DNA from 3 places in the Methylobacterium currus genome. Region 3 is predicted to be linked to each of the others. Evidence: predicted binding sites of a transcription regulator. Region 3 holds the regulator's gene; each other region holds the start of a gene.
The links. The regulator LexA, encoded in region 3, represses DNA repair genes until DNA is damaged. The targets are predictions, from matches to a motif close to TGTTCNNNNTGTGTTCNG.
Positions count from the first base shown of each region.

Region 1: the regulator LexA is predicted to act here: its motif matches at 4,784-4,801, upstream of DA075_RS04710 (PA0069 family radical SAM protein).
Region 2: the regulator LexA is predicted to act here: its motif matches at 1,856-1,873, upstream of recA (recombinase RecA).

Region 1 covers NZ_CP028843.1:1,030,413-1,039,924, forward strand. Annotated here, with positions in the region: gene DA075_RS04685 (electron transfer flavoprotein-ubiquinone oxidoreductase) at 1-1,505, opposite strand, end outside; gene DA075_RS04690 (uracil-DNA glycosylase) at 1,700-2,647, shown strand; gene ypfJ (KPN_02809 family neutral zinc metallopeptidase) at 2,754-3,665, shown strand; gene moaB (molybdenum cofactor biosynthesis protein B) at 3,665-4,243, shown strand; gene DA075_RS04705 (hypothetical protein) at 4,209-4,724, opposite strand; gene DA075_RS04710 (PA0069 family radical SAM protein) at 4,833-5,945, shown strand; gene DA075_RS04715 (GNAT family N-acetyltransferase) at 6,057-6,629, shown strand; gene DA075_RS04720 (PCC domain-containing protein) at 6,598-7,473, opposite strand; gene DA075_RS04725 (acyl-CoA synthetase) at 7,470-9,068, opposite strand; gene DA075_RS04730 (ribonuclease HII) at 9,211-9,512, opposite strand, start outside.
Region 2 covers NZ_CP028843.1:3,291,894-3,301,405, forward strand. Annotated here, with positions in the region: gene alaS (alanine--tRNA ligase) at 1-44, opposite strand, end outside; gene DA075_RS15415 (MAPEG family protein) at 231-641, shown strand; gene recA (recombinase RecA) at 706-1,797, opposite strand; gene DA075_RS36595 (hypothetical protein) at 1,920-2,096, opposite strand; gene DA075_RS15425 (hypothetical protein) at 2,382-2,606, opposite strand; gene cckA (cell cycle histidine kinase CckA) at 2,695-5,301, opposite strand; gene flhB (flagellar biosynthesis protein FlhB) at 5,497-6,561, opposite strand; gene fliR (flagellar biosynthetic protein FliR) at 6,566-7,339, opposite strand; gene fliQ (flagellar biosynthesis protein FliQ) at 7,414-7,680, opposite strand; gene fliE (flagellar hook-basal body complex protein FliE) at 7,697-8,002, opposite strand; gene flgC (flagellar basal body rod protein FlgC) at 8,005-8,415, opposite strand; gene flgB (flagellar basal body rod protein FlgB) at 8,572-8,976, opposite strand; gene DA075_RS15465 (hypothetical protein) at 9,232-9,512, shown strand, end outside.
Region 3 covers NZ_CP028843.1:121,870-131,381, reverse strand. Annotated here, with positions in the region: gene DA075_RS00600 (VOC family protein) at 1-241, opposite strand, end outside; gene DA075_RS00595 (LysR family transcriptional regulator) at 362-1,342, shown strand; gene DA075_RS38070 (PAS domain-containing protein) at 1,339-2,451, shown strand; gene uvrB (excinuclease ABC subunit UvrB) at 2,524-5,325, shown strand; gene DA075_RS00580 (hypothetical protein) at 5,471-5,710, shown strand; gene lexA (transcriptional repressor LexA) at 5,927-6,679, shown strand; gene DA075_RS00570 (cupin domain-containing protein) at 6,758-7,942, opposite strand; gene DA075_RS00565 (NCS2 family permease) at 8,134-9,489, opposite strand; gene DA075_RS00560 (molybdopterin-dependent oxidoreductase) at 9,480-9,512, opposite strand, start outside.

The DNA.
Region 1 (9,512 bases), 910 kb from region 3:
GCCGGGCAGTAGCGGCCGGAAGGCCCGCCGAACACATCGTGCTCGGAGGATTTCTGCAGGCCCATATCCTTGACCTGGAGGTGGACCGGCTGATCTTCCTCGTGGTTGGTGTTCGAGAGGTAGACCGACGAGAGACGATCGAAGGTCAGCACCCCGTCGGGCCTGGGGTACTTGATCGGCGTCACGTCCTTGAGCGGCTTGGTGCAGGCATAGTCCGGCTTGCCGTGGCTCAGCGTGCCGAACAGCGACAGGCCGGCAAGCTCGTTGAGCCACATGTCGAGGCCCCCCAGTCCCACGCCGATCACCGTGCCGTATTTCGACCAGAGCGGCTTGACGTTGCGCACCCGCTTCAGGTCGTAGCCGATCGGGCTCGACCGCCAGCCCTCCTCGTAGGAGGTCAGCTCGTCCTGGGCCCGGCCGGCGGCCAGCGCCTCGTGGATCGCGCCGGCGGCCTGCATGCCGGACAGCACCGCGTTGTGCGAGCCCTTGATCCGCGGCACGTTGACGAAGCCGGCGGAATCGCCGACGAGGCAGCCGCCCGGGAAGACGAGCTTCGGCACCGATTGCCAGCCGCCCTCCATGATCGCCCGCGCGCCGTAGCCGATGCGCTTGGCGCCCTCGAACACGTCGCGGATCATCGGGTGGGTCTTGAAGCGCTGGAACTCCTCGAACGGCGACAGGGTCGGGTTCTCGTAGTTCAGGTGCGTCACGAACCCGACCGAGACCAGGTGGTCGTCGAAGTGGTAGAGCCACGAGCCGCCGCCGGCCTTGTTCGGCAGCGGCCAGCCCATCGAGTGCTGCACCAGCCCCGGCCGGAATTTTTCGGGCTTGACCTGCCACAGCTCCTTCACGCCGAGCCCGTACTTCTGGTGGTCGGAATGCTGGTTGAGGCGGTAGCGGTCGATCAGCTTCTTGGTCAGCGAGCCGCGGGCGCCCTCGCCGAACACCGTGTACTTGGCGCGCAGCTCCATGCCGCGGGTGAAGTCGTCCCGTGCCTCGCCCGAGCGGGCGATGCCGAGATCGCCGGTGGCGATGCCGACCACCGCGCCGGCCTCGTCGTACAGGATCTCGGCCGCCGGGAAGCCCGGATAGATCTCGACGCCCAGCTCCTCCGCCTTGCGGCCGAGATACTTGGTCACATTGGAGAGCGAGCCGACGAAGTTGCCGTGGTTGCTCATCAGCTTCGGGAAGGCGATGTTCGGCAGGCTGATGCCGCCGGCCGGCCCGAGGAACATGAACTCGTCCTTCACCACCTCGGTCTTGAGGGGGCGGTCCGGATCCTCGCGCCAGTCGGGCACCAGCGAGTCGAGGCCGCTCGGGTCGATGACGGCGCCCGACAGGATGTGGGCGCCGACCTCGCTGCCCTTCTCGACCACCACCACCGACACCTCGGTGCCGGCTTCGGCCGCGAGCTGCTTGAGCTGGATGGCGGCAGCCAGCCCGGCCGGACCCGCTCCGACGATCACCACGTCGAAGTCCATCGCCTCGCGTTCCGGCAGCTCCATCCCGTTCCTCCCTGGTGTCGCAATAGTTCACATATAAACGATCTCGGGCCGCCTCAAGCGGTTCCGGCGGCCGGACCGTGCGACGGCGTGTCCCCGGGCGCAAGCGGCGGCGCCCGGCCCTCACGCGCGAGAATGCCTGTGCGCGTCATGTCGCGCCTGTTGTCCACAGCCGCGCGGCACGCCACATCAGACTTATGACACCCGACGCTTCCGACAGCCGCGACCTTCTCTCCTTCCTCGACTTCCACGTCGCGGCGGGCGTCGATGCCGTGCTGGACGAGACGCCGCACGACCGCTTCGCCGAGCCGGAGGCGCCGCGCCGGGCGGCGCGGGAAGCGGCAGAGCCCGAGGCACCGACCTGCCGCGCCGCGTCGGCGGAACCGCCGCCGCCCGATGAGCCGGCCCGGCTGGTGCCCGCGCGCCAGGAGATCCCGCCTCGACAGGAGGTCTCGGGTCGACAGGAGATCCCGCGACGAGAAGCCCCTCGGGCGGAGACGCCCAGCACCTATGGGCGCTCCGCCGCCGCGGCCCCCGGCGAGGCGGCGGGCGATGCCCGCGAGCTCGCCGCCACCGCCGCGAGCCTGGAGGAGCTGGAAGGCCTGCTTGCCCGGTTCGAGAGCTGCGCGCTTCGCTTCACCGCCAAGAACCTCGTCTTCGCCGACGGCAACCCGCAGGCGCGGGTCATGTTCGTCGGCGAGGCGCCCGGCGCCGACGAGGACCGGGTGGGCAAGCCGTTCATGGGCCGCTCGGGCCAGCTCCTCGACCGGATGATGGCGGCGATCGGCCTCGACCGCTCGAACGCCTATGTGGGCAACGTCGTCCCCTGGCGCCCGCCGGGCAACCGCAACCCGACCCCGCAGGAGATCGCGACCTGCAAGCCGTTCATCGAGCGACAGATCGCGCTGGCCGATCCCGACTTCCTGGTCTGCCTCGGCGGCGTCGCCACGCAGGCGCTTGCCGGCACCAAGGACGGCATCCTGAAGTCCCGCGGCCGCTGGTTCCCCTATCGCACCGGCAAGCGCGAGATCCGGCTGCTCGCCACCCTCCACCCGGCCTACCTGCTGCGCCAGCCGCTGCAGAAGCGCCTCGCCTGGCGCGACTTCCGCGCGTTGCGCGCCGCCCTCGACGAGGGGGAGCGGTAGGCCGCCTAAGCGGAACCGTGCCGGCTCCCGTCGATTACTCTTGAGCCTCAGGCCTGCGCCGCGTAGCCGTCGCCGCATGAGGCAAGGGGCCAACGGGTAGCTGACCATGCGCTGGGAAGATTTTCGCACCTCCGACAACGTCGAGGACCGTCGCGGCGAAGGCGGCGGCGGCGGAGGCTTCGGCTTCCCCGGAGGCGGTGCCGGGGGCCTCGGCATCGGCACCATCGTGATCCTGTGCATCATCGGCTGGGTCACCGGCATCAACCCGGCGATCCTGATCGGCGGCGCCGAGACCGTGACGCGCCAGCGCGCGCCCCAGGAACAAGGCCAGCAGCAGGGCCAGCAGCCCGACCGGCGCACCGGCGCCCCCTCGGACCAGACCGGCAAGTTCGCCGCCGCCATCCTCGGCAACACCGAGGACGTGTGGAACCAGGTGCTGCCGAACCAGACCGGGCGGCAATACACCCCGACCACGATGGTGCTCTATACCGGCGGCACCCGCAGCGGCTGCGGCCAGGCACGGGCCGCGATGGGCCCGTTCTACTGCCCGCTCGACAAGAAGGTCTATCTCGACACCACCTTCTTCAAGGAGATGGAGCAGAAGTTCCGGGTGAAGGGCGACTTCGCCTACGCCTACGTCATCGCCCACGAGGTCGGCCACCACGTCCAGGACGTGCTCGGCATCCTGCCGAAGGTGCAGCGCAAGCAGCAGCAGGTCGGCGAGCGCGAATCGAACGCCCTCTCGGTCCGCGTCGAGCTGATGGCCGATTGCCTCGCCGGCGTCTGGGCCAAGAACTCGGACGACCGCTTCAAGGCGCTGGAGCCCGGCGACATCGAGGAGGCGATGCAGGCGGCAAGCGCCATCGGCGACGACCGGCTGCAGAAGCAGAGCCAGGGCTACGTCGTGCCGGATTCCTTCACCCACGGCTCCTCGGCCCAGCGCATGCGCTGGTTCCAGACCGGCTATCGCAGCGGCCAGACCCAGTCCTGCGACACCTTCCGGGCCGCGCAGCTCTGATGGCCGGGCTCGACCAGGCCCGCGCCTTCGTGCCGCTCGGCATCGCGGTGCTCACCGTCTCGGATACCCGCACGCTCGCCGACGACCGCTCGGGCGACACGCTCGCCGAGCGCCTGACACAAGCGGGCCACCGCCTCGCCGCCCGGGCGATCGTGCCGGATGACGTCGAGGCGATCCGCGTTCAGGTGCGGGAATGGGCGGCGGATCCGGCCGTGGACGTCGTCATCACGACCGGCGGCACGGGCTTCACCGGCCGCGACGTGACGCCGGAGGCGCTGGAGCCGCTGTTCGAGAAGCGGATGGACGGGTTCTCGGCGATCTTCCACCGCATCTCCTACGACAAGATCGGCACCTCGACCCTGCAATCGCGGGCCACCGCCGGAGTGGTGAAAGCCACCTACGTCTTCGTGCTGCCGGGCTCGCCCGGGGCCTGCCGCGACGCCTGGGACGGCATCCTGGCGGCCCAGCTCGATTACCGGCACCGGCCGTGCAACTTCGTCGAGATCATGCCGCGCCTCGACGAGCACCTGAAGCGCGGTTCGATCAGCCCCGCAGCAGCGCCCCCCGCAGGGGCCTGACCGGCAGGCGGGCCTTGAGCGGCAGGCCCGCCCGCACGGCCTGCACCCGCACGAGGTCGCCGGCCCGCACCTGGCGGGTGCCTGTCAGCGCCTCGCGCCGCCCGGCGATCCGCTCGAACAGGGCGGCGTGCGGGCGGCGCAGCCGGCCGACCGCGTCGGCTTGCGTCGTGGCGCCGAACCGGTCGAGCACGCGGATCCAGCCCTCCGCCGGCACGTCCCCGGCCTCCAGGCACAGCATCCAGGGCCGGCGCGCCAATCCTGCCGCCGCCACCCACGGGCTCTTGCCCCGCGCCACCAGGGCCGCCCCGGTGCTCTCCGCCATGGTGGCGACCTCCGGATCGTCCGGATGCTCTGCTGCGATCACCGCATCGCCCACCACGCCCGCCGCGACGCCGGCCACGAGGGCCGCCAGGGTGTCGGCGAGGGCGTCGATGCGCTCCGGATCGATCGCGCCGGGAAGGTGGATGGCTGCCGTGAACATGATCGCGCCATAGCGGATGGGAGGCGGCGCGTCCTGCCTTGATCGTTGGCACTTGCGCTTGTTCCTGTTTTGTTCAAATCTCGGCCGCGTTCGACGGGGGAGACCAGAATGGAATCGGGATGCGGGTGGGCGGCGCGGCGCCTCGCCGGGTCGACTCCGGTGGCGGAATCCCGCCGCGGGCGCGGCGCCACCGCCAACCCGACCGGCCGGTTCGAGGCCGCCGCGCGCGAGGCCTTCGCGGATGGCTGGGAGATCGAGGAGGAGCTGCCGCCGCTGCGCACCGAGGTGACGCTGGAGCGGGCGCGCAGCATCATCACCCGCAACGACTCGCCCGATATCGGCTTCGACCGCTCGATCAATCCGTATCGCGGCTGCGAGCATGGCTGCGTCTACTGCTTCGCCCGGCCGAACCACGCCTATGCGGGCCTGTCGCCGGGGCTCGACTTCGAGACCAAGCTCTTCGCCAAGCCCGACGCCGCCGCCCTCCTGGAGCGGGAACTGTCGGCTCGGGGCTACGCGCCCCGCACCATCGCGCTCGGCACCGCCACCGACCCGTACCAGCCGATCGAGCGGCGCTACCGCCTCACGCGCGGCATCCTCGAGGTGCTGGCGCGCTTCCGCCACCCGGTCGGCCTCGTCACCAAGTCCGACCTCGTCCTGCGCGACCTCGACATCCTGGCGCCGATGGCGGCGCAAGGCCTGGTGAAGGTCGCGCTCTCGGTCACGACCCTCGACCCCGACCTCGCCCGCCGGATGGAGCCCCGCGCCCCGCGGCCGGAGAAGCGCCTGGCGGCGATCCGGACCCTGGCCGCGGCTGGGGTACCGGTGATGGTGCTGGTGGCGCCGCTGATCCCGGGCCTCAACGACCACGAGATCGAGGCCGTGCTCGCCCGCGCCCGGGAGGCGGGCGCCAGCGAGGCCGGCGGTGTGCTCCTGCGTCTGCCGCACGAACTCGCCGACCTGATGCGCGACTGGTTTTCCGAGCACTATCCCGACCGGGCGGGTCGGACCTTCGCGCTGCTGAGCGAGGCCCGCGGCGGCAAGGTCTATGACGCGACCTATGGGCGGCGCTTCACCGGGACGGGGCCTTATGCGGATCTGCTGGACCAGCGGATGCGCGTGGCGATGAGCCGGCTCGGCTATCCGGCGGAGAGGATGCGGTTGCGGACGGATCTGTTCGCGGTGCCGGTGGGGGTGGGTGGGCAGTACAGTTTGTTTTGAGGCGGGTGCGCATCACCGGATGAGGCGCGGGTTTTTCGTCGGGCAACCTTGCCATCCGCGGGAAGGACCGATGCGTCTTTCCCCTAGGGAAATCCCTGCTACCTTCCCACCATGACCGGCCGGCTTCCGCCCACCCTCGACACGCCCCGCCTGCACCTACGCCCCGTCGCCCCCGAGGACGCGGAGGCGACGAGCGCCATGATGACCCCGGCGGTGAGCCAATGGCTCGCCTCCTGGCCGCTGCCCTTCACCGTCGCGATGGCGCGGGAGCGGATCGCGACGGCGCGCGCCATGGCGGAGTCGGGGCAGGCGCTGTCGCTCGCAGTGACCGCCCGCGACACCGGCGAACTCCTCGGCTGGATCATGCTGCACCGGACCCGCGAGGACCCGCGAAAAGCCGCCCTCGGCTACTGGCTCGGCGAGGCGCATCATCGCCGGGGCTACCTGCGCGAGGCGGCCAACGCGCTGCTCCCGGTCGCGGTCGCGTGGCTCGACGTCGACCGGATCGAGGCCAGCGCGCAACCGGAGAATGCCGGCTCCTTCGCGGTGATGCGGGCCTACGGCCTGACCTTCCGGCGCGAGGCGGTGATCCACGCCCCGGCGCGGAATCGCCAGGAGCTGGTGCATGTCTACGTCGTCGCGCGCGACGCCCTCACTCCGCCGTCAGGCACAGCTCGAAAGTGATGCAGGCGGCGTTGGCGCCGCGGAGCAAGACCCCCTCGTGGATGGCGCCCGCCACGTCAACCACCGCGATATCGAGATGCGCGACCAGGTCACCGTCAGGCCCGGAGCGCACGGTCCCGTCGGGAATCAACACCTCGCTGGCATCCGTGGGGATCACCCGCCCGTCGGCGAAGGCCGGCTGCACGATGCTGCCGATGCCGCGCACCCGCGCCGTCGCGAGGCCGTGCGCGCGGGCGGCCGCCTCGATCGCGGCGTGGATCTCCTCGTTCGGCTGGATCTTCAGGAGCAGGCACCCGGGCTCTCCCGCCGACAGGGGAACCGGGGTGAAGAGCGAAAAATTGGTCTCGGCATCCGGGATGACCCGCCAAGCCGCGCCCGCCGCGCCCCAGGCCTCTGCCCGGACCGGTTCCGCGATCACGACCTCCGCCGGCAGCAGGTGACCGGCGCGGCGTTGCCCGTCGGGCTCGATCCAGGTGCCGTGGACGTGCAGGAAGCCCGCGCCGTCGCGCTCGCCGAAGGTGACGCTCGCCCGTTCCAGCCGGGTCTCGCCCGCCGGGCGGAAGGTCTCGCTGTAATAGGCGGCGAAGCGCGGATCCGACGAGAGGGCCGGCATCACGTAGGCGAAGGGCGAGAAGGTCCCGCCGGAGAGATGCACCACGCCGCCCCGCATCCCGGCTTCAGTGAGCGGCCCGGCGACGGCGTCGAGGAGCGTGCGCCCCGGCGCCAGGTCGAAGGCGCGATGGAGGAGGGCGCCGCTGGCGGCAAGCCAGCGCTCCGGCCGGGCGGGGCCCGGCTGGGCGAGGGTGGCGAAGGGCGCTTCGGTCCGCGTCTGGGGCGCGCTCATCCCTGCGCCTTCCCGCCCAGAAGGCCCGCCGCCTCCAACTCTTCCCGCACCATCTTCTTGGTGATCTTGCCGTAGCCGGATTTCGGCAGCGAGTCGCGCAGGATGACCCGGCGCGGCAGCTTGTAGCGGGCGACCTTGTCGAACAGGAACGCCATCACGTCGTCCTCGGAGAGTGTCATGCCCTCGCGGGCGACGCAGACCGCGATGCCGATCTCGCCCCAGGTCGGGTCGGGCACGCCGAGCACCGCGGTCTCGGCCACCGCCGGATGGGCCAGGATCTTCTCCTCGATCTCCCGCGGGTAGATGTTCGAGCCGCCCGAGATGTACATGTCGGAGGCGCGGCCGGTGATGTAGAGGAACCGCTCCGCGTCGAGGGTGCCGAGGTCGCCGGTGCGGAACCAGCCGTCGCGAAAGGCCTCGGCATTGGCCTTCGGGTTCTCCCAGTATCCGGCGAACACCGCCGGGCCGCAGACGCAGATCTCGCCGGTCTCGCCGGGCGCGACCTCGCGGCCCTCCGGATCCTGGATCTGCACCTGCATGCCGGTGCGCTCGAAGCCGCAGGTGCCGATCTTCACCCCCGGCCCGTCCTCGGCCTCGTGCAGGGCCGGCGGCAGCACCGTGATGTTGCCGGTGACCTCGCCGAGGCCGAAATACTGCACGATCACCTTGCCGAGGGTGCGAAGCGCCCGCTTCTGGTCCTCGCGGTACATCGGCGCGCCAGCATAGATGATGTAGCGCAGGGACGAGTGGTCGTGGGCGTCGACCGCCGGATGCTCGACCATCATCTTCAGGATCGTCGGCACCGTGAACATGTTGGTGATCCGGTGGCGCGCCACCAGACCCCAGACCTCGGCCGCGTCGAAGCGCTCGGAGGCCGGCAGCACGGAGGTCACGGCGCGGGCGACCTGCGCCACCGCGTGCACCCCGGCCCCGTGCGAGAGCGGCGCCACCACCAGGGAAGCGTCCGTCTCCGGGCTGGTGCCCGGCATCAGGTCGCAGAGGTGGTTGGTGATCACGAAGGCCATCTGGCCATGGGTCAGCACCGCGGCCTTCGGCTTGCCGGTGGTGCCGGACGTGTAGAAGAACCAGCACGGATCGTCGTGCTGGACGGAGGCGTTCGCCACGCATTGGCCCGCGCCCTCCGCCACCACGTCCTCGTAGGCGACGCCGGCGGCTGGCCCCTCGCCGATGACGACGACGTGGCGCAGATCCGGGCAGGCCGCCTGCACGGCGGCGACGTGGTCCGGGTAGTCGGCGTGGCACAGGAAGGCGGTCGCGCCCGATTGCTGCGCCAGATAGGCGACGTCGCCCGGCATCAGCCGGAAGTTCGTCGGCACGAACACCGCGCCGAGCCGGAACGCCGCGTACATGATCTCCAGGATGGCGTTGCCGTTGCGGGCATGGACCAGCAGCCGGTCTCCCTTGGCGATCCCGCGCTGGCTAAGCGCCGCCGCCAGCGCCGACACCCGGTCGTCGAACTGGCCCCAGCTCCAGCTCCGCTCGCCCCAGACGATGGCCGGGCGGTCCGGGTGACGCGCGGCGGCCTGGGTGAGGGAATGGGCGAGGTTCATCACCCGGCGCGACATCGGGGTCATCATCGGGCAGCCCTCGGGGTCGTCGTGGTCACGCTGTGTCCTCCCTGGCGGCGCCGGCCGTTCGGCTCGTGCGCGTCCGCGTCGCCGGGAGCTTACGACGCTCCGGGCGGGAAGCGGAAGCGCCGGGGGCGCATGCGCCGGCTCATACCTTGCGGGACTTGAAGCTGAGCCGGTGATGCCGGGTGAGGCCGAGGCTCGCCATCGCGGCCCGGTGCACGGCGGTGCCGTAGCCGACATTGCGCTCCCAGGCATAGGCCGGGTGGCGCCGGGCCAGCGCCCGCATCAGCCGGTCGCGCACCACCTTGGCGACGATCGAGCTGGCGGCGACCTGCGGCACCAGCCGGTCGCCGCCGACGAACGCCCGGCAGGGCAGGGGCAGGCCGGGGGGCACGTCGCGCCCGTCCACCGCCACCTCCGCGTCGATGCCGAGGCGCAGGACCGCGC
Region 2 (9,512 bases), 3.2 Mb from region 3:
AAGTAGTCCAGGAAGGTGGACCGGATCTCGTTGACGCCACTCATGGGAAGAATCGTCTCTGCGGAAGGCGGGCCGGGCGGGCGGGCTGGAAACAGGGCGCACCGGCGGGCGGCCCGCGGATGCATTCGCGTGTCTTTAGTCACGCGTTCCCCCCGTGTCGAGGCGGGGCAGCGCCGCTATGTGACGGCGGACAAGCGCGGCTGTTCGCGCCCGCCAGGATCCACGCCCCGATGACCGAAGACATCCGCCTTCTCGCCTTCTCGGCCGCCCTCGGCTTCGTCCACATCGTCGCCGCCTCCGCCGCCGGGCTCGGCCAGCGCGGCGGGCTGGCCTGGGCGGCAGGCAACCGCGAGAGCGAGGGCGAGGTCACCGGCGCCGCCGCCCGGCTGCAGCGCGCCTCCAAGAACTTCTTCGAGACCTTCCCGCTCTTCGCCGCCCTGGTCCTGGCGGCGGCGGTCTCGGGCCGGCAGGGCGGCGCGGTGGCGTGGGGAGCCCAGCTCTATTTCTGGGCCCGGCTCCTCTACCTGCCGATCTATGGCTTCGGCATCCCGTGGATCCGCACGCCCGTCTGGGGCGTGGCGATCGTCGGCATCGGCTTCGTGTTCGCCGGGCTGTTCGGCTGGGCCGGGCCGGGACTGTAACGGAAAAGAGCCGCCGCGCTCGTCGCGCGGCGGCCCCGGATGTCGTCAGGACTGATCCGTCGGATCAGGCACTGCCCTCGTCGAGATCGTCGGCCGTCGGCGTGGCGTTCTCGAGGATCCGGTCGGCGACCAATCCCGAATTCTGCCGGATCGAGGCCTCGATCTTGTTGGCGATGTCGGGGTTGTCGCGCAGGAAGCCCTTCGAGTTCTCGCGGCCCTGGCCGAGGCGCTGGCTGTCGTAGGAAAACCAGGCGCCCGACTTCTCGACGATGCCGGCCTTGACGCCAAGGTCGATCAGCTCGCCGACCTTCGACACGCCCTCGCCGAACATGATGTCGAACTCGACCTGCTTGAACGGCGGCGCCACCTTGTTCTTGACCACCTTGACCCGGACGCTGTTGCCGATCGGCTGGTCGCGGTCCTTGAGGGTCGAGATGCGGCGGATATCGAGCCGCACCGAGGCGTAGAACTTCAGGGCGTTGCCGCCCGTGGTGGTCTCGGGGCTGCCATACATCACGCCGATCTTCATCCGGATCTGGTTGATGAAGATGACCATGCAGTTCGAGCGCGAGATCGAGCCGGTGAGCTTGCGCAGGGCCTGGCTCATCAGGCGGGCCTGGAGGCCCGGCTGCTGGTCGCCCATCTCGCCCTCGATCTCGGCCCGCGGGGTCAGCGCCGCTACCGAATCGACCACCAGCACGTCGATGGCGCCGGAGCGCACCAGGGTGTCGGTGATCTCGAGGGCCTGCTCGCCGGTATCGGGCTGCGAGATCAGCAGATCGTCGAGGTTGACGCCGAGCTTGCGGGCATAGACCGGATCGAGGGCGTGCTCGGCATCCACGAAGGCGCAGACGCCGCCCTTCTTCTGGGCCTCGGCGATGGTGTGGAGGGCAAGCGTGGTCTTGCCGGAGGATTCCGGCCCGTAGATCTCGATCACGCGCCCGCGCGGCAGGCCGCCGACGCCGAGCGCGATGTCGAGGCCCAGCGACCCGGTCGAGACGACCTCGACCTCCTGCACCTTGTCGCCCTTGCCGAGGCGCATGATCGAGCCCTTGCCGAAGGCGCGCTCGATCTGGGCGAGGGCGGCGTCGATCGCCTTCGACTTGTCTTTGTCCATGGTCGGGTTTTCCACCAGTCGCATCTGGGGCTGAGCCATCTCGGCGGGTCCTTATGGCAGGAGGGGCGGCAAGTCTCAATCGCGCGGCTGGGTTTTACGTACTCGTTTTGTTCTCATTCGGCAAGGGCGGGCCGGAGAATCGTTGTGAGATTCCGGCGCGCTCAGGCACCCGCGAGGAAGCGCGTGAGGTTGGCGGTCGAGCAGGACGGCCAGCCGGTTCCGGCGAAGTCGCGGCGGTGGCTCGCGATGTCGGCGTCGAGGAGCCAGCCGCAGAAGGCGAGCGTCGCTCGTCGACCCGTTGCGGGACGCGACGGCGTCGCACAGGACGCGCGCCGCATCCTCGACGCGGTCAGAGTCATACGAGGCGTCGATGACATCGATGCCTGCAAGGATCACCTCGGCGTGCCCTGGTGCTCCCGCCGGGAGATCCGAAACGCCGCCCAGGACGCGTCGAACCTCCTCGGCGACACGTGCGGATGTCGCCACGGCTCTTCGGTCGGCGAGCGAGTCGACAATCGATGCGGAACGGGGCCCCAGGGCGGCGCTCAAAATAATGGTGGTATCGACGACCAACATGCTGGAAGGCCGCCGCCGAGGAAGACTCGTGGCGGCCAGCTTCTCCGTCACTCGGCGCCGCGCTCGGCCAGGAGCCGATCGATGGCGGCGTTCTCTTCCGGCGAATATTTCTCCGCACCCGCCCGGACCTCAGCCATCACCCTGCGCATGCACTCCGGAGACGCACGGTGAATCGGCAGCAGGATGCCGACGGTCGCAGCGCCGTTCTTGATCGGCATCGCATGCGGCAGCGCCTGGATCGCGCCGGCCGACATCTTCTGGAGTTCGCGCATGCTGATCGCGCTCTTTGTGGCCGCCTCCGCGTTCCATACAGGGATGTAAGCCCGGCGGGCGGCCACAAGGATGCGACCCGCGCAGCCCTCACCCCGCCATCGTGGTCTTCACCGTCTCGACGAGTTGCTTGAGGCTGAAGGGCTTGGGCAGGAAGTTGAATTCCTCGCCGTCGGGCAGGTTCTTGCGGAAGGCGTCCTCGGCGTAGCCGGAGACGAAGATCACCTTGAGGGCCGGATGGGCCTTGCGCAATTCGCGCAGCAGGGTCGGGCCGTCCATCTCGGGCATCACCACGTCAGAGACGACGAGGTCGACCGGCACGTCGCGCTCCTGCATGATCTGCAGCGCCTCGAGGCCCGAGGCCGCCTCGAGCACGGTGTAGCCGCGGGCGGTGAGCGCCCGGCCGTTGACGGCGCGGACCGGATCCTCGTCCTCGACGAGCAGGATCGTGCCGCGGCCGGTGAGGTCGCGGGCGGGCGCCTTCGGGGCTTCCGCCGCGGGCGCGGCCGCCGTAGCGGCCGGGGCGGTTCCGGAGGCGGGCGGGGCGAGCGCGGGCAGGGCCTCGGGCGCCTCCGTCTCCGGCACCGGTACGTGGCGCGGCAGGTAGATGGCGAAGACCGTGCCCTGGCCGACGGTCGAGCGCACGTCGATGTAGCCGCCCGACTGCTTGACGATGCCGAACACCGTCGACAGGCCTAAGCCCGTGCCCTTGTTGACCTCCTTCGTCGTGAAGAACGGCTCGAAGATCTTTTCCATCACCTCCGGGGTCATGCCGGTGCCGGTGTCGCTGACCTCGATCAGGACGTGGTCGGCGCCCGGCAGGCCATTGAGGCGCAAGGCCCCTACAGCCTCCGCGGTCATGTTGGCGGTGCGGATCAGCAGGCGCCCGCCGTCCGGCATCGCGTCGCGGGCATTGACCGCGAGGTTCACGATCACCTGCTCGAACTGGTTGACATCGGCCTTGACCGGCCAGAGGTCGCGGCCGTGCTTGAGGTCGAGCTCGACCCGCTCGCCGAGCAGGCGCTTGAGCAGCAGGGTGAGGTCAGAGAGGGCCTCGCCGAGGTGGATCACCTCCGGCCGCAGGGTCTGGCGGCGCGAGAAGGCCAGCAGCTGCCGCACCAGGCTGGCGGCCCGGTTGGCGTTCTGCTTGATCTGCATGATGTCCTGGAAGGCCGGATCGGTCGGCCGGTGGCTCGCCAGCAGGAGGTCCGAGTAGCCGATGATCGCCTGGAGCACGTTGTTGAAGTCGTGCGCGATGCCGCCGGCGAGCTGGCCGACCATCTCCATCTTCTGGGCCTGGTTGACCTGCTGCTGGAGCTGGTGCTGGGCCGTGGTGTCGAGGGCGTAGAGGATCACCGCGCCCTCCGCGCCACCGGCGGTGCCGGCGGGGCTGAGCCAGATCCGGGCCGAGCGGTTGACCGGCGCCGAGACCCCGATCTCGACCGGCGGCACGTCACCCCGCCCCTCCGCCGCGGCCCGCGCCGCGGCCTCGATCACGTGGCGGTCGCGCTCGACCACGAAGTCGCGCACCGGCGGCCCCAACTCGCTGCCGTCGCCGGTGCGCGGCAGGGTGCCGAACAGCCGGGCGAAGGAGGCGTTGGCGCGGACCAGCCGCCCGTCGGCGGCGAGCGTCGCCACCGCGACCGGGCTGGTGTTGAAGAAGCGGTCGAAGCGCAGCTCGGCCGCCTGCTGCGGATCGTCGCTGCTCTCCTCGCCGGCGGAGCGGTTGAGCACCAGGGTGCGCGAATCCCCGGGCCGCCCGTCCTGGCCGTAGGCGACGCGGTGGTAGAGCCGGGCCGAGAGCGGGTGGCCGTTGCGCCGGCGCAGGTCGAGGTCGAAGCGGTCGGTGCGGACCTCGCCGGGCTCGCCCTTGCCGCCGATCAGGACCGGCCCGAGATCGTCGGGCAGGATCTCGGACAGGCGCAAGCCTCCCGAGCCGACCTGCGCCAGGTCGTGGCCGAGCCAGGCCGCCAGCGTCGCGTTCATGTAGACGACCGAGCCCTTGGGATCGACCGCCATGAAGCCGGCCGGGGCGTGATCGAGGTAGTCGATCGCGTGCTGGAGCTCCTGGAAGACGTTCTCCTGGCGCTCGCGCTCATGGGTGATGTCGGCGACGCTCCACAGGGCCACCGGCCGGCGCGGCAGCGGCAGCGGCCGCACGCCGATGCGGAACCAGGCGAAGTCGCGCTCCGCCGCCCCGCCGGGCGGGGGCGCCATGCGGATCTCCTCCGACAGGGAGCGGCCCTCGCGCGCGGCTTGCGCGAGGCGGTAGACCGCCTCCGAGACCTCCGGCGAGCCGACGAAGACCCGCTCGACGGGGCGCAGGTTGGTGAAGGTGTCGCTGCCGGCGAGCTTCAGGTAGGCGGCATTGGCGTAGATCGGCCGGCCGCCCTCCTCCATGGCAATCATGCCGTCGGGCGCGGCATCGACCACCGCCTTGGTGACGTCGTTGCGGGTGCCCTGGCCGGTGAGCTGGATCGCCCCGATCGCGAAGGCGAACAGGCAGAACACGCCCGCCATGGCCAGCAGCGCCAGGAGGCCGAGGATGATCGGCTGGGCCTGCTCGTTGGCGACGAAGCTCAGGCCCACGGCCGCGCCGACCAGGAGGCCGGCGAGCAGCAGGAGCAGGCTGACCCGGCCGGGCCGCTCGGAGCGGTCGAGGGCGGCCTCCGCCGCGGATGAGCTCAACTCCGGCATGTCGCCTCGACACTCCCCAGGGGCCGGCCGTGGAAGCCGGACCCCAATTCTGCGGCCCTGGAGGCCGGTCTCGTCCGATCCCTAGCAGGCGCGGCGTTTCCGTGGAATGAACCCGGTTCGTTCCGGGGCCGGATCCGCCGGATCAGTGCTTCGCACGACACGGCCGCCGCGGACCAGGCGCAACGCTCACAAGGCTCAGTGGCGCCGGCGCAGGCGCAGCACGTAGCCGATCACCTCGGCCACGGCGCGGTAATGCTCGGGCGGCACCGCGGCGTCGATCTCGACGGTGGCGTGGAGCGCGCGGGCCAGCGGCGGGTTCTCGACCACCGGCACGCCGTTCTCGCGCGCCACCTCGCGGATGCGCAATGCCAGCGCATCGACGCCCTTGGCGACGCAGACCGGGGCGGCCATCCCGGCCTCGTAGCGAAGCGCCACCGCGTAGTGGGTCGGGTTGGTGACGACCACGCTCGCGCCCGGCACAGCCGCCATCATGCGCTTCTTGACCCGCTGCATGCGGATCTGGCGCATGCGCCCCTTCACCTCCGGGTTGCCGTCCTGCTCCTTCAGCTCCTCCTTGAGCTCCTGCTTCGACATGCGCAGGCGCGCCCGCCAGCGGAAGCGCTGGTAGAGCGCGTCGCCGAGGGTGACGACGACGTAGGCTGCCAGCACCGCGCCCATCAGCCGCAGGCAGAGCGCCAGGGTGGCCTGGAGCACGCCTTGCGGCTCGAGCCGCGCGAAGGCTTCGAGCCGGTCGCGGTCGCCCCACAGGACGAGGCCCGCGGCGACGCCGACGAGCAGGATCTTGACGACGCCCTTGCCGAACTGGAACCACGCCTCGGGGCCGAACAGCCGCTTGGCGCCGGCCATCGGCGAGACCCGGCTCCACTTGGCCGCGAGCGTCTCGGTGGTCCAGACCAGGGGGTGCTGGACGAGGCCGCCGACGAGGCCCGCCGCCGCCACCGCGCCCATCGGCACCGCGAGGGCGAGCAGGCCGGCGACGAGCGCCCGGCGGCCGAAGGCGAGGTAGCCGGCCGGATCCGACGGCACCTCGTGCAGGTGGGCGAGCAGGCCGCGCAGGTCGGTCAGCAGGCCGCGGGCGAGGGGCGCCGCTCCGACCATCAGCACCAGCGTGAAGGCCCCGAGCATCAGGAAGGTGTTGACCTCCTGGCTGGTGGCGACGTCGCCCCGCTTGATCGCGTCGTCGAGGCGGCGCTGGGTCGGGTCTTCGGTGCGGTCTTCCTGGTCGGCCTGCTCCGACATCCCCTCACGCCCTCCCGAGATCGGCCAGGAAGCGGCCGAGATCGTCGACGAACACGCCCATGATGACCCCGATCGTGGCCAGGAAGACCAGCATGCCGATCAGGATCGCGGCCGGGGTGGCGACGAAGAACACCTGCATCTGCGGCATCAGGCGCGAGAGCACGCCGAGGCCGAGGTTGAACAGGATGCCGAAGGCGATGAAGGGCGCCGAGATCTGCACCGCCAGGGTGAAGCCGCGGGCCACCGCCCGCACCGCGAAGGTGGCGGCGTCGCCGGTCGCCGGCACGCCGACCGGCGGCATCAGGGCGTAGGAATCGCGGATGCCCGCGAGGGCCAGGTGGTGCAGGTCGGCGGCGAGCACCAGGGTGAGGCCGAGCAGGCTCAGGAAGCTGCCGAGCGTCGCCTGCTGGTTGCCGAGCGAGGGATCGACCGTCATCGCGTAGGCGAGGCCGAGCTGCTGGGCGATGATCGTGCCGGCAGTCTGGAGCGCGGCGATCACCGCCCGCACGCTCAGGCCCAGCACCAGACCGACCGCGATCTCGCCGATGAGCACGCCGATCAGGGCCGCGCCGGGACCGCCCGGCTCCGGCCCGGTTCCCCCGGGGAGCAGCGGGCGGGCGACCGGGAACAGCACCAGCGACAGCAGCAGCGCGAAGGCGAGGCGCAGGCGCGGCGTCACCATCGCCTCGCCGACGCCCGGCATCAGCATCACCAGCGTGCCGACCCGCGCGAAGGTCAGGAGATAGGCCGAGGCGAGGCCGGGCAGGAGGAGGTTCACGTCCGGGCCGAATCGGGGAACGGGGAAGTCGGACTTCAGGGATACTCGAATTTGCGGCGGGAATCCGCGCCCGCTCAGCCGCCCGCGGCGATGCGGGCGGCGATCCGGGTCATGTAGCCGGCGAGCGCATCGCCCATGAAGGGCAGCATCAGCATCATCGCGGCGAGGACCGCGACGATCTTCGGCACGTAGATCAGGGTCTGCTCCTGGATCTGGGTCAGGGCCTGGAACAGCGAGACCGCCAGGCCGACGACCAGGGCGACGACCATCGGGGGGCCGGCGACCTTCAGGAAGGTGACGATGCCGTCGCGCGCGACGTCGAGGATGGCGAGACCGGTCATCGGCGCCAACGATTCCTTAAATCTGCATCCGCATGATGTCCTCGTAGGCCGAGATCACCCGGTCGCGCACAGCCACCAGGGTCTGGAGGGCGGTCTCGCTCTCGGCCACCGCCGTCACCACGTCGACGACGTTGGCCTTCCCGGCAGCGACCGACATGGCCTGGTCGTCGGCGCGCTTGCCGGCTTCCGCCACGCCGTCGAGGGCGGAGGACAGGAGCTGGGTGAAGCCGGCCTCCCCCGCACCGGCGATGCCGGAAGTGGGAGCGCGACCCATGGTCTGGATGGCCGCGTAGGCGCCGGCCGCGAAAGCATTGGTGGTCATGGTCAGGCTTTCAGGATGTCGATGGTGCGGGACACCATGCGGTTGGTGAGCGTGACCATGTTGAGGTTCGCCTCGTAGGAGCGCTGGGCCTCGCGCATGTCGACGGTCTCGACCAGGACGTTGACGTTGGGCATGCGCACCGTGCCGTTGGCGTCGGCGGCGGGGTTGCCCGGGTCCTGCTTGGAGCGGAACGGGCTCTGGTCGCGGCGCACACGCCCGAGATCCACCACCGACGCGTCGAGCTCGCGGTCGACGTGGTTGCTGAAGGTCGGGATCTTGCGCCGGTAGGGCTCGGCAGCGGCGCTGGTCGGCGCCGAATCCGCGTTGGCGATGTTCTCCGAGATCACCCGCATCCGGCCGGACTGGACCTTGAGCCCGGAGGCTGCGATGCCGATCGCCTTGTTGAAATCCATGGAACCCACCTCGGGTCGGGCTGACGATGCAATGGGGAAGGGCCGGCCGTGGCAGGCCGGGACGGCGGGGACGCGACGAAAGGGCCTATTCGGCGAGAGAGCCTGCTTGACGTGCGCAGTCGACTTGCCGCTTACAGTCTACTTGCCGGGCGCCGTCTACTTGCCGACCGCGATGCGCAGAGTCTGCAGGCTCTTGCGGTAGAGGAGGCTGGCGAGCTGGTAGTCGCCCTGATTGTCGGCCGCCTTCAGCATCTCGTCCTCGAGGCTGACGGCGTTGCCGCTCGGCATCATCTCGAAACGCGTGCCCGTCCGCTCCTCGGGCGGGGCGGCCTGGCCGGTGCCGGCGAGATGCACGAGGCTGGTGCGCTCCAGGCCGACCCCCGGCAGGCCGGCGGCCGCGAGGCTTCCGTCCGGACGGAAGCGCGGCGCCTTGAGCTCGCGGGCCCGGAAGCCGGGCGTGTCGGCATTGGCAACGTTCTCGGCCAGGACCTTCTGGCGCGTCTGCTGCCATTGCATCCGGTTGCGCAACATCGCGACGAGGGGGAGATCGGTGACCGACACGGGCGGGCCTTCCGGGTTTTGACCGGCACAATCTGCCTAGCGCATGGTTAAAACCTGGTTAAGACGAACCTGCCCGTGCGTCCGGCGCGGCTCGCCCGCAACGCCTCTCAAACCTGTTAACGATATGTAAACGTCCCCTGCGCAGGCCCGGCATAGCCGTGCTAGAAGGCTTCCCATCGTCGGCGTGCCCCGCGTGCGCCTCATTTGAGAGACCGCGCTTTGCTCTCCTCGATCCTCGGGACGGACGGTTCGCCCTTGCTCTCCTACCTGATCGTCTTCCTGATCATGGTCGTGCTCCTCAGCCTGTTCGCTTTCGGGGCGAAACGGTTCGCGCGGGGCCGGCTCACCCTCGGGAACAATGGCGGGACGGGCCGCAGCCGGCAGCCGCGGCTCGGCATCGTCGACATCTACGAGCTGGACCGGCAGCGCCAGCTGATCCTGTTGCGGCGCGACAACACCGAGCACCTGCTGCTGGTCGGCGGGCCGAACGACGTGGTGGTCGAGCGCAACATCGTGCGGGCCGGCACCGCCCGGGT
Region 3 (9,512 bases):
TCGCCACGTGGTAGAGCCCGGTATGGCCGGGCGGCGGCGGCGTCCCGCCCGCACTGTTCCAGGTGTTGAGCCCGATATGGTGGTGATAGCCGCCGGCCGACACGAAGGCGGCCTGGGTGCCGTAGCGCTGCATCAGCGCGAAGCCGAGCACCCCGCAATAGAAGCCGAGCGCCCGGTCGAGATCGGCCACCCGCAGATGGACATGCCCGATGCGGGTGCGCGGGTCGATCGATGCGGTCATGCTTCGCTCCTTCGCATGCGTCACCCCTTGCAGAGGCCTGCGCAGACTGCACCCTTTGAGATTGTCCGGAAATCCGGCATCTCGTAGCATCACTTCACACGCCCAGAGTGAGATCGAGCCGTGCCCGACCGGCTGACCGGAATGCAGATCTTCGTGCGCGTCGCCGCGACCGGCAGCTTCTCGGCCGCCGCGCGGGCGCTCGGCCTGTCGCAGAGCGGCGTCACCAAGCACGTCGCCGCCCTCGAGGACCGGCTCGGCGCCCGGCTCCTGCACCGCACCACCCGCCGCCTGACCCTGACCGAGGCCGGCCGGCACTATCTGGAAGCCTGCGAGCGCATCCTCGCCGAGATCGACGAGGCCGAGGCGGCGGCCGGCGCCGAGGCGGCGGAGCCCCGCGGCACCCTGCGGCTCAACGTGCCCGTCTCGTTCGGGGTGCTGCAGGTCGCCCCCGCTCTGGCGGATTTCGGACGCGCCTACCCGTCGCTGACGATCGAGCTCGGCCTCAACGACCGGCCGGTCGACCTGATCGAGGAGGGCTGGGACCTGGCGCTCCGGATCGGCCACCTGCGCGATTCGAGCCTGGTCGCCCGGGCCCTCGCCCCGTGCCGGATGCGGGTCTGCGCCGCGCCGTCCTACCTGGCGGCCCATGGCCGGCCGCGCCGCCCGGAGGATCTCCGCGACCACGACTGCCTCGGCTACACCCTGGCGAGCAGCGACGGCTGGCGCTTCGAGGGCAGTACCGTCTCGGTCTCGGGCTCGCTGCGCGCCTCGAACGGCGCCGCCCTGGTGGCCGCCGCCGCCGCCGGGCTCGGGGTGATCTACCAGCCGACCTTCCTGGTCGGCGATGCGCTTCGCCGCGGCAGCCTGGTGGCGCTCGATCTCGGGGCCATCCCCTCCCTGCCGATCCACGCGGTGATGCCCTCGCGCCGCCGCCCGCCCGCCAAGGTCCGGGCCCTGGTCGAGTTCGTGGCGGCCCGCTTCGCCGACCCGCCCTGGGACCGGGACCTGCCCGCCCCGCTCGGGGCCGAGGATCCGCTGCCCCGGGCCGCCACCGGGCCGGAGCCGGTCGATCCGCGCCCGATCGATGCGAGGCTGCCGTGAGCCGGCTCGTCCCGCCGCGCGGCCTCCCGGCGGAGATCCGCCAGGCCACGGGCCTGCCGCGCACCGAGGCGGTCTTGCCCGGCCTGGACTTCCCGGACCGGGATTTCCTGCGGCTGATCGAGGGTCACGGCCTGACCGGCAGCTGGACTTGGGATTTCACCCGCAACGAGCAGGTCTGGTCCCCGGGCCTCTACCGGCTGCTCGGCTTCGAGCCCGGCAGCGTGCGGGCGGATTTCGGCGTGTTCCTCGGCCTCGTCCATCCGGAAGACCGGCCGGTCATCGAGGCCAACAGCGTGGTGATGCGGGAGGGGGTCTTCCACGATCACACCGTCCGGGTGATCCGGCCCGACGGGTCGCTGCGGATGCTGGCGAACCGCGGCACCGCCTACTTCACCCCCGAGGGCCGGCCGCGGGCGGTGGCCGGGGTGGTGCTGGACGTGACGGATGCCGAGCGCATGGCCGGCCTGCACCGCGAGGAGCAGCGCCGCAAGCGGGCCTTGTTCGAGCAGGCGCAGACTTGGATGCACGCCTCGCCCTACTCGGCCTCCCTCCGCATCGCCTCGCGCGAGCTCCTGACCCTCACCGGCCTGACCCAGCAGGAGTTCCACGACGACTGGACCCGGATCCTGGTGCCGGAGGAGCGCGCCCGCACCCACGATTACGTCCTCTCGCGGGTCGAGGCCGGGCAGCCCTTCGTGGTCGAGAACCATCTGGCCCTGGCCGGCGGCGAGCGCGGCCTGTTCCGGGGCGTGTTCGTCCCGGTGCGCGGCACCGACGGGCGGATCGAGACCTGGGCCAGCCTGAATTCCCGGATCGACCGGATCCGCCCGGTCCCCATAGCCCCCGTCCCCCCGGGCGCGGTGCGGCACGGCCTGGAGCAGGCGGTCCAGGGCGCGCATCTGCGCGCCGCCCGCGGGCTGCTCGGCTGGTCGATGACCGACCTCGCCGAGGCCAGCAGCCTCTCGCTCTCGACCATCCGGCGCCTGGAGGAGGGGAACGAGGGGCCGGCGGCCCGCAGCCGCCACGCCGCGGTCGAGGCCCTGCGCCGGGCCGGCATCGGCTTCGTGCTCGTCGCGGGCGACGCGATCGCGGTCGCCAAGGTGCGGTGAGCCGCACGAGGTGGTCAAGGTGCGGTCACGAGAGCCCTTTCCGGCTCCGGCAGGGGTTGCCATATGGGGTTCATGCCCGCCCCCAAGAAGCCCCGCCTGTCGACCGGCAAGGCCTCGAAGCCCGAGCTGAAGCCGCTCGATCCGTTCCTCGCCGAGCTCTTGAACCCGGCGCTGAACCGCGACCGCCTGCCCGCCATCGAGCCGCCGCCCGAGCCACCGAAGCGCGGGCGTCCGCGCAAGGACGCGGCCGACGTCAAGCCACCCTCCGGCAAGGCACCCTCTGGCAAGGCACCCTCCGGGCCTGCCCGCAAGGGCAAGCGCGTGCAGGAAGCGACCCCCGCCGGCTTCGGCGAGGCGCCGCAGGCCGCCTTCGCGCACGGCACGGCGGCCGATGTCGAGCCGGCGCTGGCCCAGGCCCTCGGCCTGCGCGAGCCGGACGGCGAGGCGGTGGAGGAGCGCGGGTCGCTCGCGAGCGAGGGCGTCTCGGCCACGGTCGACGCGCTGACCAGGCTCCTCACCGAGGGCAACCCGCTGTTCAAGAACGGCGAGCTGTGGCGCCCGCACCGCCCCGAGCGGCCGCAGAAGTCCGAGGGCGGCGTCCCGTTCCGCCTCAAGTCCGACTTCACGCCGGCCGGCGACCAGCCCCGCGCCATCGCCGAGCTGGTCGCCGGCGTGAAGGGACAGGAGCGCGACCAGGTGCTGCTCGGGGTCACGGGCTCGGGAAAGACCTTCACGATGGCCAAGGTCATCGAGGAGACCCAGCGCCCGGCCCTCATCCTCGCCCCCAACAAGACCCTGGCGGCGCAGCTCTACGGCGAGTTCAAGAGCTTCTTTCCCGACAACGCCGTCGAGTATTTCGTTTCGTACTACGATTATTACCAGCCTGAGGCCTATGTTCCGCGCTCCGACACCTTCATCGAGAAGGAATCGTCGATCAACGAGCAGATCGACCGGATGCGCCACTCCGCCACCCGGGCGCTCCTGGAGCGCGACGACGTCATCATCGTCGCCTCGGTCTCGTGCATCTACGGCATCGGCTCGGTCGAGACCTATACGGCGATGTCGTTCACGGTCAGCCTCGGCGAGAAGATCGAGCAGCGGCAGCTCGTCGCCGACCTGGTGGCGCTGCAATACAAGCGCATCCAGTCCGACTTCGCCCGCGGCACCTTCCGGGTGCGCGGCGACGTGATCGAGCTGTGGCCGGCCCACCTGGAGGACCGCGGCTGGCGCATCGGGCTGTTCGGCGACGAGATCGAGTCGATCTCGGAATTCGATCCGCTCACCGGCAAGACCATCAACACGCTCAAGTTCGTCAAGGTCTACGCCAACAGCCACTACGTGACGCCGCGCCCGACGCTGCAGCAGGCGGTCAAGGGCATCAAGGACGAGCTGAAGTGGCGGGTCGAGGAGCTGACCCGGATGGGCCGGCTGATCGAGGCCCAGCGCCTGGAGCAGCGCTGCACCTTCGACCTCGAGATGATCGAGGCCACGGGCGCCTGCAACGGCATCGAGAACTATTCGCGATACCTCACCGGCCGGAAACCCGGCGAGCCGCCGCCGACCCTGTTCGAGTACCTGCCCGACAACGCCCTCGTCTTCACCGACGAGAGCCACGTCACGGTCTCGCAGATCGGCGGCATGTACCGGGGCGACTTCCGCCGCAAGGCGACGCTCGCCGAATACGGCTTCCGGCTGCCCTCCTGCCTCGACAACCGCCCGCTGCGGTTCGAGGAATGGGACGCGATGCGCCCGCAATCGATCCACGTCTCGGCGACGCCGGCGAAGTGGGAGCTGGAGCAGACCGGCGGCGTCTTCGCCGAGCAGGTCATCCGGCCGACCGGCCTCGTCGACCCGGTGATCGAGGTGCGCCCGGCCCGCTCCCAGGTCGACGACCTCTTGGGGGAGGTGAAGGAGGTGGCGGCCGCCGGCTACCGCACGCTGGTGACGACGCTGACCAAGCGCATGGCCGAGGACCTGACCGAGTACCTGCACGAGAACGGCGTGCGGGTGCGCTACATGCACTCGGACATCGACACCCTGGAGCGCATCGAGATCATCCGCGACCTGCGGCTCGGCGCCTTCGACGTGCTGATCGGCATCAACCTCCTGCGCGAGGGCCTCGACATCCCGGAATGCGCGCTGGTCGCCATCCTCGACGCCGACAAGGAGGGTTTTCTCCGCTCCGAGACCTCGCTGATCCAGACCATCGGCCGCGCCGCCCGCAACGCCGAGGCCCGCTGCATCCTGTACGCCGACCAGGTCACCGGCTCGATGGAGCGGGCGATGGCGGAGACCGAGCGCCGGCGCAAGAAGCAGCTCGCCTACAACGCGGAGCACGGCATCACGCCCCAGAGCGTGAAGCGCAACATCGCCGACATCCTGGAGAGCGTCTTCGAGCGCGACCACGTCCAGGTCGATACGGGGCTGGCCAAGTCCGCCGTGACGGTGGGCCACAACCTCAAGGCGGTGATGGCCGACCTCGAGAAGCGGATGCGGACGGCCGCCGCCGACCTCGACTTCGAGGAGGCGGCGCGCCTGCGCGACGAGCTCAAGCGGCTCCAGGCCACCGAACTCGCCATCGCCGACGACCCGATGGCCGGACAGGCCGAGGTCGAGCGCGAGGCCGGCCGCTTCGGCGCCAAGCGCAAGCGCAGGGGGCCTGACTCCTTGGGGCCTGAATCCCTGAGCTACGGCCCCGGCGGCAAGGGTACCTCCGACGAGGGCACCCGCATCCGCGAGCCCGACCTCGACGACATGGGCCCGGGCACCGACCGCGAGGTGCCCTTCACCTACGCCGAACGCCCGACCGGCCGCTCGACGCAGGGCTTCCCGGGCCAGCGGCCGAAATACAAGGGGCGCAAGGGGCGGGGCTGAGGGGCGAGGGGAGCGCTCGTCGTGGAAGCCGCCCGGCCATGCCGAACCGGCTTCGATGGAGCCATTCCGGCTCCTCGTATGCCCACGCCCGTCGGCGAGAGGAGAGCGTCGGACGAAGTCGATCCTGGGTGCCGGCATCGTGGCGGTGATCCTGCTTCCCGCGCCCGTGCTGGCGCAGGCGGCGCAGACGACCGCCGCCGGCCTGCGGTTGCCCCAGGTCATTGCCGGCAAGTCCCCGGCGCCCGATGCCGGCAGGGACGTCGCCGCCGCTCCTCCGGCGCATGTCGACTCGCTGGCGGACGACGTCAACCGGCCGCTCTCCGCGACCGCGGAGCCGCCGCCCGACCCGCTCGTCACGCACCGGCCGGAGCCGGCCCGCCGATAGCGCCCGCGGAACGTCTCTCCGGCAGTGAGCCGGCCGGTTTTCCCCCGAGGACACGCCCGGTTTGCCTGTCCGACATCGCCCGAACTGGCCGGGTTCTCTCCCCTCTGCTGCGTTCGCGCGCCGCAGTGTCAGACCCGCTTGCGGAACACTTGCGGAACGCTTACCATGTTCGCGATTTGTTTCCGGAGCGCGCCAGCGCGGGGATGAGAGTGTCACATGCTCACGCGTAAGCAGTTGGACCTGCTCCGCTTCATTCAGCAGAGAATGCGCGAGACGGGTGTCCCCCCGTCCTTCGACGAGATGAAGGACGCCCTCGATCTCAAGTCGAAATCGGGCATCCACCGCCTGATCACGGCCCTGGAGGAGCGGGGCTTCCTGCGCCGCCTGCCGAACCGGGCCCGGGCGATCGAGGTGATCCGCCTGCCCGACACGGGGACCGGGCCGGTCGCGGCCGCATCCGGGGGAACCGGATCCGGCGCCGAGGTGGTGCGGTTCAACCCCAGCGTGGTCGAGGGCGGGCGCGCCCACGAGCCGAAGCGGCCCGCCGGCATCCCGGCGATGACGACGGCGTCGGACGAGAACGGCCAGTCGGTCAGCGTGCCGGTCATGGGCCGGATCGCCGCCGGCACGCCGATCTCGGCGATCCAGAGCCAGAGCCGCTCGGTGGCGATGTCGCCGGACTTCCTGGCCAGCGGCGAGCATTACGCCCTGGAGGTGCGCGGCGACTCGATGATCGAGGCCGGCATCCTCGACGGCGACCTGGTGGTGATCCGCCGCCAGGAGACCGCCAATACCGGCGACATCGTGGTGGCGCTGATCGACGACGAGGAGGCGACCCTCAAGCGCCTGCGCCGCCGCGGCTCCTCGATCGCGCTGGAAGCCGCCAACCCGGCCTACGAGACAAGGGTGCTCGGGCCGGACCGGGTGCGGATCCAGGGCCGGCTGGTGAGCCTGGTCCGGAAGTATTGAGGCGATCAGACAGGAAGGCGGGCCTGATGTCGGCCCGCTTCATGCTGCGCTCGGATGCCTCGCGAGCCGTCGGCGCCCTCAGGCTGGCCGGCTGAAGACGCGCGACGCCGTCGGAAAGCCGGCGGTTCCCTGCTCGTCGAGGCCGAGATTGGCGGCGAGAAGGTGGCGCGGCGCCTGGGCGAGCCAGAGCGCCAGCGACGTCTCGCTGTAGACGCCGCTGTCATGCACGCCGACGATCTCGGCCGTCTCTGTTCCGGTATTCTCGACGGAATGCCCGCAGGCCCGCGGGATGCAGGCGCAGTCGCCGGGGCCCAGCTCGGCCACGGCCAGGCGCTTGTCGGGCCCGAACAAGGTCACGCGCGTGCGCCCCCGCAGGACGTAGTGCCACTCGTTCGCGCCCGGGTGCCAGTGCGGGGTGTGGATCGCGCCGGGCGCGAGCCGGACGAGGAGGCCTGTCATCCCCGACGAGACCGGGAAGGCGGTCGCGGGCGCCACCCGCATCGTGCTGCCGGCGGCATCCACGATCGCCTCGCTCCCCGCCAGCCCGTAGCGATGCGACCGCGACGGCGCGAGGGGCCGCCCGGCGCGCGCGGCCGGGCCGTCGAGGGGCAGGACGGGCCCCTGCATGATGTAGGTCTCGCCCGGGGGAAGCGCCGCCAGCGTCGCCTCCGGCACGCCGAGAGCGTGGCCGAGGATCGCCGGATCGAAGCGGCTCATCCAGTCGGAGAGCCCGAAGGTGCCGTGCTCGCCGTAGAGGCCGTCGTCGAAGGCGAGGATCGCGTGGCACGGATCGGTCCCGAGGGTCTGGATCGCGTGGGCGTGGCCGCCGGGAAAGTACCAGGTGTCCCCGGGCGCGAAATTGACCACCTCCATCTCGCCTGCGGCGTCGATCACCGTCGCCTGGCAATGGCCGGCGACGATGTAGCCCCACTCGGCGGAGGTGTGCCAATGCATCTCGCGCACGCCGCCCGGATTGAGGAACAGATGCGCGCCCGCGATCCCGGTCGCGATGGGAAGCTGGCGCGTCGTGACGTCCCGGGCCCAGCCGCCCGAGGTCGCCTTGATCGGGCCGGCATCGAGCGAGATCGTGAAGGCGGGCGCCTCACCCGCCTTGCGGGGGATCGTGCGCAGGAAGGTGCCGGCGGGGGCGACGTCGGCGCCGGCCGCGTGACCGTCATCGGGGGCGGCGAAGGCTCCGCCGACGGCGAAGCTGCCGCCTGCGGCCAGGGTTCCGAGGAAGACGCGGCGGCTGGTCTGGTCCATGGGGCCCTTTCGACGAAAGGGCGCGAGATCGCGACGAGTCCTGATCGGTTGAGGCGCCCGCGCGCATGATCAGAGTTCCGGATCGACTTGGCGTCCTTCGTTTGGTGGACGCCTGGCCGGCGATGCGACTTCCGGATGGAAATTTCCGGAAGTCGATCGGCGCGCCAAAATCCGACAGGACTTGCGCTTCCTCAATGCGCGCTGCCCGTCGCGACGAACTTGAACAGGAACACGCCCGCGATCACCCACACCACCGGCTTCACGTCGCGAAAGCGGCCGGTGAGCAGCTTGATCACCGCGTAGGTGATGAAGCCGAAGGCGACGCCGTTCGCGATCGAGTAGGTGAAGGGCATCAGCAGCGCGGTGACGCAGGCCGGCAGCACCTCGGTCAGGTCGTCCCAGTCGAGATCGACCAGTTCGTGCAGCATCAGGCAGGCGACGTAGAACAGGGCCGGCGCCGTGGCGTAGGCCGGAACCGAGCCGGCCAGCGGCGCGAAGAACAGGCAGGCGAGGAACAGCACGGCCACGGTCGCGGCGGTGAGCCCGGTGCGGCCGCCCTCCTCGACGCCGGACGCGCTCTCGAGATACGCCGTCGTGCTCGACGTGCCGAGCAGCGAGCCGACGAAGATCGACGACGAATCCGCCATCAGGGCCTTGTCGAGGCGCTCCATCTTGCCCTCGGTGAGCAAGCCCGCCCGGTTGGCGACGCCCATCAGCGTGCCGGTGGCGTCGAAAAGCTCGACCAGGAAGAACACCAGGATCACGTTGAGCAGGCCGCCCGACAACGCGCCCTTGATGTCGAGGGCGAACAGGGTCGGGGTGATCGAGGGCGGCAGCGAGGCGACGCCCTGGAAGCTGTTGTCGGCCACGATGAAGCTCAAGGCCGTCACCGACAGGATGCCGGCGAGCAGCGCGCCCCGCACCTTGCGCACCGAGAGCACCGCGACGATCAGGAAGCCGAGGACGGCCAGCACCGTGCTCGGCTTGTGCAGGTCGCCGAGGGTGATGAAGGTCGCCGGGCTCGCCGCCACCACGCCGGCGCTCTTCAGTGCGATGATCGCGAGAAAGAGCCCGATGCCGACCGTGATGGCGATGCGCATCGAGCGCGGGATGCCCTCGACGATGATGCGGCGCAGGCCCGTCAGCGTGACGGCCATGAAGCACAGGCCGGAGATGAACACCGCGCCGAGCGCCGCCTGCCAAGTGTAGCCCATCTGGAGCACCACCACGTAGGCGAAGTAGGCGTTGAGCCCCATGCCGGGGGCGAGGGCGATCGGGTAATTGGCGTAGAACGCCATCACCAGCGAGCCGATCGCCGCGACGAGGCAGGTGGCGACGAACACCGCGCCCTTCGGCATCCCGGCATCGCCCAGGATGTTGGGATTGACGAAGATGATGTAGGCCATCGTCAGGAAGGTGGTGAGCCCGGCGAGCAATTCCGTGCGGATCGTGGTGCCGTGGGCCGAGAGCGCGAAGGTGCGCTCCAGAAATCCACCTGGGGACGATCCGCCCGGCCGGGTCAGGCCGTCGTCGCGCTTCAGGTCCATCGCTCCTCCTTGCCGCTGCGGGT